One region of the Virgibacillus sp. L01 genome, then DNA from elsewhere that is predicted to be linked to it. Evidence: riboswitches for the same ligand, from Rfam matches in the RefSeq annotation. Region 1 holds a riboswitch; each other region holds the start of a gene.
The links. Region 1 has a riboswitch for thiamine pyrophosphate ahead of thiT (energy-coupled thiamine transporter ThiT). Riboswitches for the same ligand answer to the same signal wherever they lie in the genome.
Positions count from the first base shown of each region.

Region 2: it holds a riboswitch for thiamine pyrophosphate, as region 1 does, so the genes downstream of both, thiW (energy coupling factor transporter S component ThiW) here and thiT (energy-coupled thiamine transporter ThiT) in region 1, are expected to answer to the same signal.
Region 3: it holds a riboswitch for thiamine pyrophosphate, as region 1 does, so the genes downstream of both, ACTWQM_RS13290 (YkoF family thiamine/hydroxymethylpyrimidine-binding protein) here and thiT (energy-coupled thiamine transporter ThiT) in region 1, are expected to answer to the same signal.
Region 4: it holds a riboswitch for thiamine pyrophosphate, as region 1 does, so the genes downstream of both, ACTWQM_RS16220 (ABC transporter substrate-binding protein) here and thiT (energy-coupled thiamine transporter ThiT) in region 1, are expected to answer to the same signal.

Region 1 covers NZ_JBQQCP010000011.1:60,142-63,275, forward strand. The annotation lists gene ACTWQM_RS17365 (N-acetylmuramoyl-L-alanine amidase family protein) at 1-785, shown strand, start outside; TPP riboswitch at 864-964, shown strand; gene thiT (energy-coupled thiamine transporter ThiT) at 1,059-1,637, shown strand; gene ACTWQM_RS17375 (hypothetical protein) at 1,934-3,134, shown strand, end outside.
Region 2 covers NZ_JBQQCP010000005.1:196,295-199,428, forward strand. The annotation lists gene ACTWQM_RS11510 (phosphotransferase family protein) at 1-345, opposite strand, end outside; gene ACTWQM_RS11515 (DUF1801 domain-containing protein) at 649-1,002, shown strand; TPP riboswitch at 1,092-1,207, shown strand; gene thiW (energy coupling factor transporter S component ThiW) at 1,295-1,786, shown strand; TPP riboswitch at 1,788-1,891, shown strand; gene tenA (thiaminase II) at 1,958-2,647, shown strand; gene thiD (bifunctional hydroxymethylpyrimidine kinase/phosphomethylpyrimidine kinase) at 2,644-3,134, shown strand, end outside.
Region 3 covers NZ_JBQQCP010000006.1:253,949-257,082, forward strand. The annotation lists gene ACTWQM_RS13280 (ABC transporter ATP-binding protein) at 1-422, opposite strand, end outside; gene ACTWQM_RS13285 (ECF transporter S component) at 419-997, opposite strand; gene ACTWQM_RS13290 (YkoF family thiamine/hydroxymethylpyrimidine-binding protein) at 990-1,598, opposite strand; TPP riboswitch at 1,697-1,804, opposite strand; gene ACTWQM_RS13295 (DUF192 domain-containing protein) at 1,932-2,264, opposite strand; gene ACTWQM_RS13300 (HD-GYP domain-containing protein) at 2,632-3,134, opposite strand, start outside.
Region 4 covers NZ_JBQQCP010000009.1:104,392-107,525, reverse strand. The annotation lists gene ACTWQM_RS16230 (MurR/RpiR family transcriptional regulator) at 1-751, opposite strand, end outside; gene mscL (large-conductance mechanosensitive channel protein MscL) at 1,000-1,434, shown strand; TPP riboswitch at 1,489-1,599, shown strand; gene ACTWQM_RS16220 (ABC transporter substrate-binding protein) at 1,731-2,714, shown strand; gene ACTWQM_RS16215 (thiamine-binding protein) at 2,725-3,015, shown strand; gene ACTWQM_RS16210 (ABC transporter permease) at 3,015-3,134, shown strand, end outside.

The DNA.
Region 1 (3,134 bases):
GTCATGGAGGAAAAGACCCAGGTGGTGGATCCAATCAATATTGGCTTGAGAAAGATATGAATCTAGCAATCTCACTCTATCAGTACAAACGCTATCAGCAGTTAGGAATTCCGATTGCAATTACCCGGCAAAAGGATGTCACCTTATCACCTGCAGAAAGGACGAAGATTGTCCGGGATAGTGGTGCAAGGTATTGTCATTCTAATCATATCAATGCTGGTGGAGGGGATGGTGGTGAGGTTATCCATTCTATCTATGGGGGAGAGAATATGGCAGAAGAAATAGCTTTTGGATTGCAGGATGCAGGTCAAAATATACGCAGGGTCTTTACAAGGACACTGCCAAATGATCGTACACGTGACTTTTATTATATGAACCGTGATACGGGAAAAGTTATCACTAATATAATTGAATATGGCTTTGCCGATTCGCGGGGAGACGATATACGCAAGATAAAGGATCATTGGCTGGAATTAGCCGAATCTGTTGTCAAGGCCTTTTGCTCGTTTAGTGAATTTTCCTATAAAGGTAATGGAATTGGCGCAACACTTAATAAATATTTAAGTCTGCCATCGAAAGCCTCAAGCTGGCGAGTGTATCCATTGGATGCAACTCCGATTAAGGGGAATGAAAAAGGTTTTTTACGCCCGGATAAATTTGGTGGATTAACATATAAAGTTATAGGCAGAACGCAGGCACATGTCTACTTAATTCAAACACGGGATTTTGGCAAGGTTCAAATTTATGCTCATCCAAATACAGGGGCTATTGTATCAACAAAATAAGTTCTTTTACCATAAGAAACCGTTGTCAATTGTATGTTGATACGTTATAATACACATAATGAAAAAAGCAGATTAATAGAAGCCTACAGGGGGAGCCGTTTGGCTGAGAGTGAACGTGCAGTTCTGACCCTTAGAACCTGTTAGTTAGTACTAACGTAGGGATGGTGGCTTTTTTGATGGAATAAAAGCAATGTTGTGAGCGGATTCCCCATCAGGAAGCTTCCCCTTGGCATTGCTTTTTTTGTATTTATTCAAAAGGGGAGGTAATTTAGAATGAGTTCGAAGCGTACGCTGTTTATGATTGAGGTGGCAATATTTGCTGCCATGGCATTACTTTTAGATATAATACCTTTTTTAAAGTTCTCGATTTGGCCACAAGGTGGATCTGTATCTTTTGCTATGATCCCAATATTCATTATGGCTTTTCGCTGGGGTTTGAAAGGTGGTCTGGTGGCCGGATTTTTGTTAGGAGTCATGCAGATCGTAATGTCCGGACCAATAATATTAACACCTGTCCAGGGTTTTCTTGATTATATTGTTGCTTTCACTATAATTGGAGTGGCAGGAATATTTGTAAAACCGGTTCAACATGCTGTCAAAGAAGGAAAAGCAAAGATAAGCTTTTTACTAATTATGTTAGGCGTATTTATAGGCTCAGCACTACGCTTTTTGGCGCATTTTACAGCCGGCATCGTGTTCTTTGGACATTATGCACCAGAAGGCCAGCCGGTCTGGTTATATTCGTTACTTTATAGTGGATCTTACATGCTGCCATCCTTTATCATCTGTACAGTTATTGTATTTCTTTTGTTTTACAAACAACCAAAAACATTATTGCAAACTGCATCGTAAATTAATCCGTTCACAGAAAATAGTCCTTTGTATTATAAGGGCTATTTTTCTATAATTAAGGTAGGGGTGATTAGGATGAAAGAACTAATCGGACAGTGTCAGTCATGTGGGCAAAACGTTTATTGTGAGGATGGTTTTTTTGACGGTGTCCAACAAAATGGAAAGCTATTTTGCAATGAATGTAACGAAAAGGAATCAAATTAGGGAATTATAGTAATCCAGCATTGTAATAATTTTTCACCGCTTTCTTTCAGTGTGCATAGGCTATAGCACACTTAAGAAAGGAAGTGTTATGGGTGGAACTAACAATATCACATTGGCTATACGGTATATTTACACTAATAATTATTTTCACAATGATTTTCAGGAAAGGTGTTGTACTTCCGTCGTTGCTTGGGACATTTGTGATTGCCTGGGTATATAACGGGAATTTAATCGATGGATTTACCGCTATATTCAATGCCAACCTTGTTGCAGCAAAGGAACTATTCAGTATATTCCTGATCATTACTTTTATGATGGCTTTGCTACACTCATTGCGTGATTTAGGTGCCGATCGAAGGATGATCCAGCCAATCCAAAAAGTAATGATAAATGGGCATGTTTCGTTTTTTGTTTTAATTGCTGTAACTTATGTCATTTCTCTCTTTTTCTGGCCGACACCAGCGGTACCGCTTATTTGTGCATTGCTGGTGCCTGCTGCAATTCGCTCAGGACTTCCAGCATTAACTGCAGCCGTTGCTGTTGCGCTGGCTGGTCAGGGGATGGCACTTTCTTCTGATTATATTGTTCAGGTTGCACCAGGGCTATCCGCAAAATCAGCCGGCATTGATGTGAATTTGGTGGCTGATAAGGCATTAATCCTATCTCTGATTACCGGTGCAGTAGCAATCGGATTAGCATACCTCTTTTATCGAAAAACAATTCGTTCAAAAAATAGTGAGCTAAATGAAAAAGAATTGGAAGCATTACAGGCAACGCAAGAGTCAACTAATAAAGCACATTCAAAACATCTGGATACTTGGAGTAAAGTATTTGCAGTACTTGTACCCATTGCCCTTTTGACAGTAGTAATCTATATGATGTATACAAAGCTTATGTCAGGACGAATGAGTGGATTTGAAGGTGGGGATGGTGCTGCATTTATTGGAGGAGTTGCTGTAATCCTGCTGTTATTATCGACAGTAGCGTTTGGTCGGCAACATGCACTTGATTATATTAGTAACCATATTACAGATGGCTTTGTGTTTGCTTTTAAGGCAATGGGACCGGTTATTCCGATTGCGGGGTTCTTCTTCCTTGGCAGTGCAGATTTTTCCGGTGGTATTCTAGGTGTGGATGAAAAGGCACCCGGATTGCTGTTTGACCTTGTTCAATCCTCACAGGCCTTCCTACCACAAAGTGCCTTATTTGCAGCATTTAGTGTATTGATTATTGGTATTATTACTGGGCTGGATGGTTCAGGATTTTCAGGTTTACCGCTGACTGGAGCACTAG
Region 2 (3,134 bases), on a different contig from region 1:
AGCACCTTCAAGTTTCGTCATGAGAATCGCTGGAATTCCACATTTTTCTCCAGTTTCATCGGAGGCGACAACTTGAGGAGTGGTAACGCCTGTTTTAGCAGCCATAAGCAAACTCTCCTTTTCATGCAAAACCAAATCCGGTTCTTCTTCAAGCCATTCCTTATTATCAAACTGCCTGATAACATATTGTTTTACTGACTGATCCACCTGTATTGTGATGCTATGTAATGTGGATGAGGTACTTCCTTTCAGTCGACTAACCGATTCCACCACTGCATTCGAATCGACATTATCTACTACCCATTCAATAATTCTACTCGACAAATGTTCGTTATTATGTTCCAAAAAAATCCACCCCAGTTCTAATATAAATTTAATTTTAATACATCTACTCTGGAATTAAAGGGATTTAGTATCATTTTGGTGAAAATATACAATGACGAGTATCATGAAGTTGTAATGTCAAAGATTAGCGGAAACCAAAGCCCTTATTTGACAAAAACATCCCTTTTTCCTTAGATATATGTGAAATAAGGTATCTGATGACCGCATATTACAGGAAAAGCATTTTTTTGCAGAAATAGCGTATCCTGTGTCCGATTATTACTGTAATGTAAGAACAATAATATAAAAGGAGAGTCAAAAAGCATGGAACCAATCCAAACTAAAGAAGTAGATCAATTCATTGAAAATTTAAATGGGCATACAAAGGAAATTATCGAAAAATTACGGGAGGTTATTTTCCAAACGTCTCCCAATATAACTGAAGAAATGAAATGGGGAAAGCCATGTTATATTGAGAATGGTCTTGTATGCTATCTCCAGACTGCCAAGAATCATGTTAATCTAGGTTTCTACTTCGGTGCCACACTTAAGGATAAGGATAACCTGCTTGAAGGAACTGGCAAAAAAATGCGTCATATCAGAGTAAAACAACTCGACGATATTCAACCCCAAAAATTTTCTGCATTAATTAAGGAAGCCATTGAATTGGAAACATGATTTTTTTCATTACATTCATGAACATGAAATAAACCATGACAAAAGTGATTTCTTTTGTTATCCTTAAATTGTAAACATAATATTTTAAAAATTACTACTAGGGGTGCCCAAAATCGTGGGCTGAGAGGAAAGCACGTATTAGCTTTCTGACTCTTACGGACCTGATCTGGTTAATACCAGCGGAGGGAAGTAGACTGACGATATACTTACTTATATCAGCTATTTCAAGCCAGGTCCATTAATGGATCTGGCTTTTTTCGTACGCGCCCCTTTCACGGAAAGGAGGATTTGATTGAACCGAACACGATTACTTACGACAATGGCAGTCTTTGTGGCAATAGGTACATTGGGTGCACAGTTACTTTGGTTTCCAGCAGGCGTGGCAAAAGCCTATCCCGTCCAGCATGCCGTCAATGTTATGGCCGCAGTGACACTTGGGCCTGGTCCTGCGGTCGGTATTGCATTTATGATTGGCCTGCTCCGCAACATGCTTGGACTTGGTACGTTGCTGGCGTTTCCCGGCGGCATGATTGGAGCATTTCTAGCTGGATACTTGTTTCAGAAGACTCATAGAAAAGCCATGGCTGCTGTGGGAGAAGCAATTGGTACCGGGGTCATCGGAGCACTTTTTGCTGTTCCCTTTGCAAAGCTATTGATGGGTAGTTCAGCTGGTGCTTTGTTCTTTATACCGTCGTTTCTTATTAGCAGTGTTACTGGAGCATTGATAGGCTGGTTTGTTATTTCACGGGTTAATCAGGAAAGACTAGTTCAAAATAAAATATAGGAAAAACTACTAGGGGTGCTGTACTGGCTGAGAAACGGAAATATTCCTTGTCCCTTGGAACCTGATCTGGATAATGCCTGCGCAGGGAAGTAGTTGAGGTCCGCTATCTATACCTCTACTAATCTACTTTTATCCCCCCTAGTAGCTTCCTAAATCATTGGAGGCTTTGTTATGTCATTCACACAACAATTAAGAGATGAGAACCAAGATATTTTTCAAGCAATATTTAATCACCCTTTTGTCGCTGGTATTGGAAAAAAAGATGTCCCAAACGGATCAATTGCGCATTATATTAAGGCAGATTTTGAATATTTAAATGCATTTATGCGAATTTATGGAATTGCACTTTCCAAATCTGACAAGCGCGAGGACATCCGCTTCTTCGGGGAACAAATCCAATTTGTTTTAAATAGTGAAAACCACCCACATCATAACTTTTGCGACCATATAGGGATTGGCTACGAGGAGCTGCAAGGTCACCCGCTTCCGCCAACTGCTGATCATTACATTAAGCATATGATGTATCACGCGCAAATGGGCAGTGTCGCTGAAACCATTGGTGCACTGCTCCCTTGCCCCTGGACATATTTGGAAATCGGCTATGCGTTAATGAACAAATATAAACCAGAAACGGATCATCCATTTTATCCATGGATCAGCTTTTATGCTGATGAACGATTTGGCAAAATAGTGATGGAAATGCGAAACCGCTTGGATGAATTTGCTGAACATGCTTCATTGGATGAGCAGAAAAAGATAAAAGAAGCATTTCGTAAAAGCTGCCAATTAGAACTGTCCTTTTGGGAAATGGCCTATACTTGTGAAGAGTGGCCAATAAACGAGTTGGTGGTTGGCAAATGAAAAGCATTCCATGCGCACTTACAATCGCTGGTACTGACCCCAGTGGTGGAGCCGGAATACAAGCAGACTTAAAAACCTTTCAGGAACTGAAGACTTACGGTATGTCTGTCATTACATCCGTTGTTGCCCAAAATACAACAGGTGTCCAGAATGTGCACCATCTCCCTGTTGAAATGATTGAACAACAATTGGATTCTGTTATGACCGATATCCCCTTTCAGGCATTTAAGACAGGAATGATCGCCAACGTTGACATGATGCAGGCTATTGCTCAAAAGATTAATGGTTTAAACATCCCTTTTGTTATGGATCCGGTAATGGTCGCAACAAGTGGCGATCCATTAATCGCAAGCGATGCCAGGGATTATTTACGTAAGAAACTATTACCAATGACATCGTTAGTAACACCTAATATCCCTGAGGCAGAAGATATTACAGGTGAAAAAATCGAAACACTGGACGACATGAAAAAGGCTGCAAAACAAAT
Region 3 (3,134 bases), on a different contig from region 1:
TTCTTATAGGTTGCCAAATTAACAAGCGACAATGCCCTGTCTATCTTGTCCTCCATCTGGTGATGAGGAACGTGGATATTTTCCAGGCCAAATGCAATTTCATCTTCAACAGTAAGCATACAGAACTGTGTTTCTGGGTCTTGAAATACAACACCTACATGGCGACTAAGCTCACCAGGTTTATAGTCTGCCGTATTCTTACCATTGATAAAAATATTTCCAGTCATTGTTCCATCCAGTTCGCGCGGGTATAAACCGTTTAAACAAAATGTTAACGTACTTTTTCCACATCCGCTTGGACCTAACAATAGAAGTGTTTCGCTTTTGTTTAATTCGAAGCTGACATTTGATAAGGTGTCTTGATCCAAATGCGTTTCAAAACGTAAGGACAGCTGCTCAACACTTAGTAAGCTATTGCTCATACTGCTCGTTTCTTTCGATGTTCTTTGCCCAAAGCATAACTGGATAAGACACCTGTTTGTGCTAAACTATCGCTCAATGCTTTTCCAAGTAACCCAGCGATTAGCGCTCCGCTTATGATTCGTGCAACAAACATGCCTGTAACATAAGGTGTGGAGAGTGCTGCGAACCCGCTTATGAAGTAGCCATATACAAAACTAAAAATAGCTGCACCAGCACCTGAAGCCATTAGCACCCATGTCGAATAATTCTTCCAGCGTGTCATCGCAAATGCCGACTCTGCTCCTAGCCCTTGAATCATCCCGGATATAATTAACATTGGACCAACTGCACTACCGAGTAAAACTTCGACCATAGCTGCAATCGTTTCAGACATAAAGGCAGCTCCCGGTTTACGAATAATGTAGGCTGCAATAATTGAAACAATAAACCAGATTCCAAATATCAGATCATATCCAATTGGTCCGAAAAAGCCAACAAGTACCTTTCCAACCGGGAGAAAAGCTAGATAGACAACCCCGAATACAACAGCAAGTGCGGACATGACGACTATTTCCTTGAAGCGCCAATTACTCATCCTTGTCTCCTCCTTTGTGGGATGGGCTATTAGCTGATACAGATACTGTCATTACGGTATGACTCGACCCTCCATCAACCGTTGCATTAAAAACTTGTTCCAATCCATCGAATATTTTAATAGATTCACCATCAAGTCTAGTGGCATAATGCGCATGCGAAACATCAACATGTTCTTTCATCGCTTCAATTTGTTCCATAATTACATCCATATAGTTCCCGCCACCAAGTGGGTATAAAGAAAACTTAGCCGCAACGGATTGTTTAATGTCTTTCACCTGTACGTGATTTACGGTAACATCATCTTCTGCCAAATAAACATCTCCTGCTGAGTCACCTGGGCAACCCAGTGAATAGGTCCCTTCGAATGCAACGTGCTCACCGGTTCTCGCTGCATGAATAAAAATAGCCTTTGTTACGTCAAAAACATGGGGTAACCTTCCTCTAACTGTTGTTGTCACATCGTCTGTCTCCATCCAAACTTTTGAGGTGTCCACATTTTTGAGTGCCGTTGTAATAACCTCGATAAAATTGTCGCTCATTGGATGAATCGAAAAGCTGCAACCTGCAATACCTGAAGTTGAACAATGCTGATTTGTCATACAAAATTCCTCCTTGTTGTTTGTAGTTAAAATATAAACAAAAAACTGCATCCCCGTGGAATGCAGTCTGTTAGTATGTATTGTCAAAATAAAATATACACGCTTCGACCACACTTCCCCACGCTAGTATTACCTAGTTCGGGTGCAAAGGGTCAGAACAAAACAGTTCTTCTCAGCTGAATTTAACAGCTCCCCTAGTGAAAGGTTGATATGCAGTTTTTCTATCTTTATCTTAACTAGGATCTGTTTAATTGTAAAGAGGGAGAGTGATGCTTGATTGTTTCTTCTAATAGAATAAAAAAAGAGCCAACTGTGAAAGTCGACTCTAGAGGTTCATGGACTTAACTTTATAGTATCTCCTTCTGTAATGTGATTCTTCACTATCGTACCAACAGGCAACTCAAGTGCTGAATCAGCATTCGGTACTGGCGGGACTACTTTCCATGGTTTTAAATTCGGGATTGTTCTCACTACGTTATTTGAATGATCAAGAAATACTACATCAATGGGAAACCGCATGAAAAACATGTGAACGGATTTACACCGTGTAATTAAAAGACCTTCATTCGTAAAAGGCTTCTTATGAAACAAAAGTCCTTTTAATCTTGCCCAATAACTATCAGCTATCTTTATCTCAAACGGTAAACTGATTTCCAAAGCTTCCACTCCTCTTATTTCCTTTTGTTCATTATAGTGATTTAATTGTTCTTTATATAGTTCAAACGGACTGATTTGAAGGTTTGCAAACCCCGTTAAAATAGTTTTTCCAATGATGCTGTTTATCTTTCCAGCAATGTTCGTTGTATTGTTAGGCCCGTTAATTATTTATATGTTAGATATGCTGTAGGAATATCATGAGGAATCAACAGAAGAACACGTGGAATCAACAGAACAGCACCCGGAACCAGCCAAACCCTAATTGGATGAGAATTTGTGTAGAACCTGCGGAAAATAAACAGATTCCCATCCAATCAACACAACACCTAACGTCGATTAAGAAAGTGCACCAAGTTGCCCATCAGCTCAAATTCGGTTATAAAATATCTTCCGGATGTTCAATTTTATTATATATTTTTTCGATAAATGTTGAATTATATGTATCATACCAGGATTCAGGAAGTTCTAATTCAATTAATAAAGAAATAAAAGTTTCTACTAAATTTCCATCAAACTGTGTCCATGAACATCTTTTTAATTCTTGAAAAGCTTCATGGTAGGACATTTTAGCTGATTTATAATTCCGTAAATCATAGGTCATTGTATCAAAAGAATCACATACTCGAATAATCCGTCCCTGTACAGAAATTTCCTCACCTACTAAACGGCGTGGATATCCAGTGCCATCCCAGTTTTCATGATGATCTCTGACAAACTCCGCTGTACGTGTCTTCCCAAGTTCCTTCCGAACAATAACGTTCCCAATATGACAATGACTTTCTACTACTGTTTTTTCAATCGTATTGAGCTTGCCGGGTTTTAACAATATTTCTTTGGCAACTCCGATTTTACCGATATCATGCAGGAAAGCCCCGACTC
Region 4 (3,134 bases), on a different contig from region 1:
TAATACTATTCATCAGGGAAAATACGGCAGGTACCAAATCAAGTGTCGATAGTTCCTCCAATTGAACCGCCAATGTTATATCTGAATACTCGGTAATGGGCGAATAAGGGTTATCTGTAAAAGCAATAATTGTTGCACCTTGTTTTTTGGCCAATTCAGCAAGTCTTATCGTGTTAACCCCATACCTATGGAATGAAAAAGCAACAAATACACTATTTTCATGCAATTCACTTAGCTGAACCAAAATATCATCATCAGGTGTATGCTGCCGTACATTGCCGACCACAATATTTAGGGCATAGGTAAACCAGCTTGCTAACGCGTAGGATGATCGGATACCTGAAATATAGATGTTCTCAGCAGATAACAGCTTTGTAACGGTTTGGTCTAAGTCCGTTTCCGAAATTTGCTCGATTACTGTCTGAATTGTACGTATATCATTGAACATTAGGTTTTTAACAGTATTATCTTCCGAATGATTGGATACCTTTCTGTTTCTGAAATCAGACAAACTGCTTTTTTCAAAAATGCGTTGTTGGTATACCTGCTGTAAAGATTTATAGCCATCATATCCAAGTGTACGCGCAAAACGAATGATCGTTGTTTCGCTGACACCTATTTTTTTGCCTGCTTCCTGAGCTGAGTTCATTGCGAAAATAGATGGATCACTGTAAATATAGGATGCTATTTTTTTAAAGCTTTTTGAAAAAGTCGATTGATGTTCCTTGATTTTCTTGTACAGATTCTCCATGTTAATTCTCCGTAAGTTTGTCATCTATTAAAATGAAGGATTTGCTTTTAATTTTAATAAATAAGAAGTAATTCCTTTATTATTATAGTTAACATACCATAATTATAGAATTTTCTCAATATGTAATCTTGGGAATTATTAAAAAATTAACTGATTGCGTAGGAACTTAAGTTATAACTGATAAAAGTGCTAAACATCCGTTTTCATACATAAAATTAGTACAAGCCTAATAAAAAGGGTGATTAATTTTGTGGTCAGATTTTAAAGCATTCGCATTAAAAGGAAACGTATTAGACTTGGCTGTTGCTGTGATTATCGGGACAGCCTTTGGAAAAATAGTAACGTCACTTGTTGAAAATATTATGATGCCACTAGCAGGGATCTTAGTAAGTGGTGTTGATTTCACAAATTTAAAGTATACCGTCAGAAAAGCAGATGTATTGTATGGCGAGTTCATCCAGTCGGTTTTTGATTTTATCGTTATTGCGGTGTCCATCTTCATTTTCATTCGCATCATAGCAAAGTTTAGAGGTGAGAAGGAGCAGGAAAAAGAAACAAAACCTGATGAAAAAGCTGAATTGCTCAAAGAGATACGTGACCTTTTGAAAAAAGAGGATAAGCTAACGCCAGAACAGAAAAAGAAGATCACAATTAATATTTCATCACAGTCGAAGAAAAGATAAAACTTGAAAAATACAGTAAGCTGTGGCATAGTGAATTTGATAGATTAATTGAATAATAAGTTGTAGGGGGACCAGTTTATGCTGGTTGAGATTGCATCCGATAGATGCTGACCCTTGGAACCTGATTTGGTTGAGACCAGCGTAGGGAACAAAGTAAAACAATAGTAATATTGTTCGGAATGCGCTCAGGGACTAACCTGGCGTTATTTTTTTGGACTTTTATGGATAATTCCTATCGTTTCCAATACCAATCATACTTCCAGAAGTGAACAAAAAAAGAGAAAGGGAGATGGGAAATGAGAAAATGGTTACTCGTAGTTTTTATAGCCGTTTTACTAACAGCATGTAACGACGCAGGAGGAACTGACGATAAAAGTCAGGAGACAGAACAAGCTAAAGTAGTGCTCGATTGGACCCCCAATACGAATCACACAGGGCTATATGTTGCCCAGGAAAAAGGATATTTTGCCGATGAAGGGTTAGATGTAGAAATTATGATGCCAGGTGAGGCAGGGTCTGACCAGCTTGTAGCATCAGGAAAAGCTGACTTCGGTGTCAGTGCACAGGAAGCTGTTACAGAAGCACGTATTCAGGATATTCCCATCGTATCGATTGCAGCGGTTATCCAGCATAATACATCCGGATTTGCTTCACCAAAAGACAAACAAATTACATCACCAAAAGATTTTGAAGGAAAAACATATGGCGGGTGGGGTGCACCGGTTGAAAAAGCGGTTCTTTCATCACTTATGAAGCAGGAAAATGCCGATGTTGAGAAAGTAGATATTGTCAATATGGGCAATACAGATTTCTTCACAGCGGTGAAGCGGGATATTGATTTTGCTTGGATTTACTATGGCTGGACTGGAGTCGAAGCAGAAATGCGCGGGGAGGAATTAAATATGATTTATTTAACCGATTACTCCAGAAAGCTTGATTACTATACACCTGTCCTTACAACGAACGAAAAAATGATCTCTGACAATCCAGAAAAGGCTGAGAAATTTTTAGCGGCGGTTTCAAAAGGGTATAAGTTTGCCATAGATAATCCAGGTGAAGCAGCAGAAATTCTCATCGACGCTGTTCCAGACCTTGATCCGGAGCTTGTTAAGAAAAGTCAGAAATGGCTATCACCAAAATATCAGGATGACGCAGAAAAGTGGGGAGTTCAAAAGCAGGAGGTTTGGGAGAATTATTCTAGCTGGATGTATGATAATGGACTTCTTGAAAGTAAATTAAAAGCGAAAGAAGCGTTTACCAACGAATTTTTGCCAGAATAGGAGTGGGAATATGAACAATTCATTAGTAAGTATTCAAATTATCCCCAAGACAAAAAATGGGGAAGATGTCATTCCATATGTAGACGCTGCGATAGAGGTGATTGAACAAGCTGGAGTGAAATATGAGGTCCATCCTTTGGAGACAACAATGGAAGGGAAGCTAACCGAGCTATTTGCAGTTATTGAAAAAATGAACGAAAGAATGGTTGAACTCGGGAGCGTCAGCATTATATCACAAGTGAAAATACTCTATAATCCAAGTGGTGCATCGATGGATAAATTGACGGAGAAATATCGTTGATGAAAAAATTTATGAAAAAAGGATGGAAACCTGTTACGGTTATCCTCCTTTTATTCATTATTTGGGAGGCTTCCAGTAAGTTATTCGAGATACCTGGCTGGCTGCTGCCAGCGCCCTCG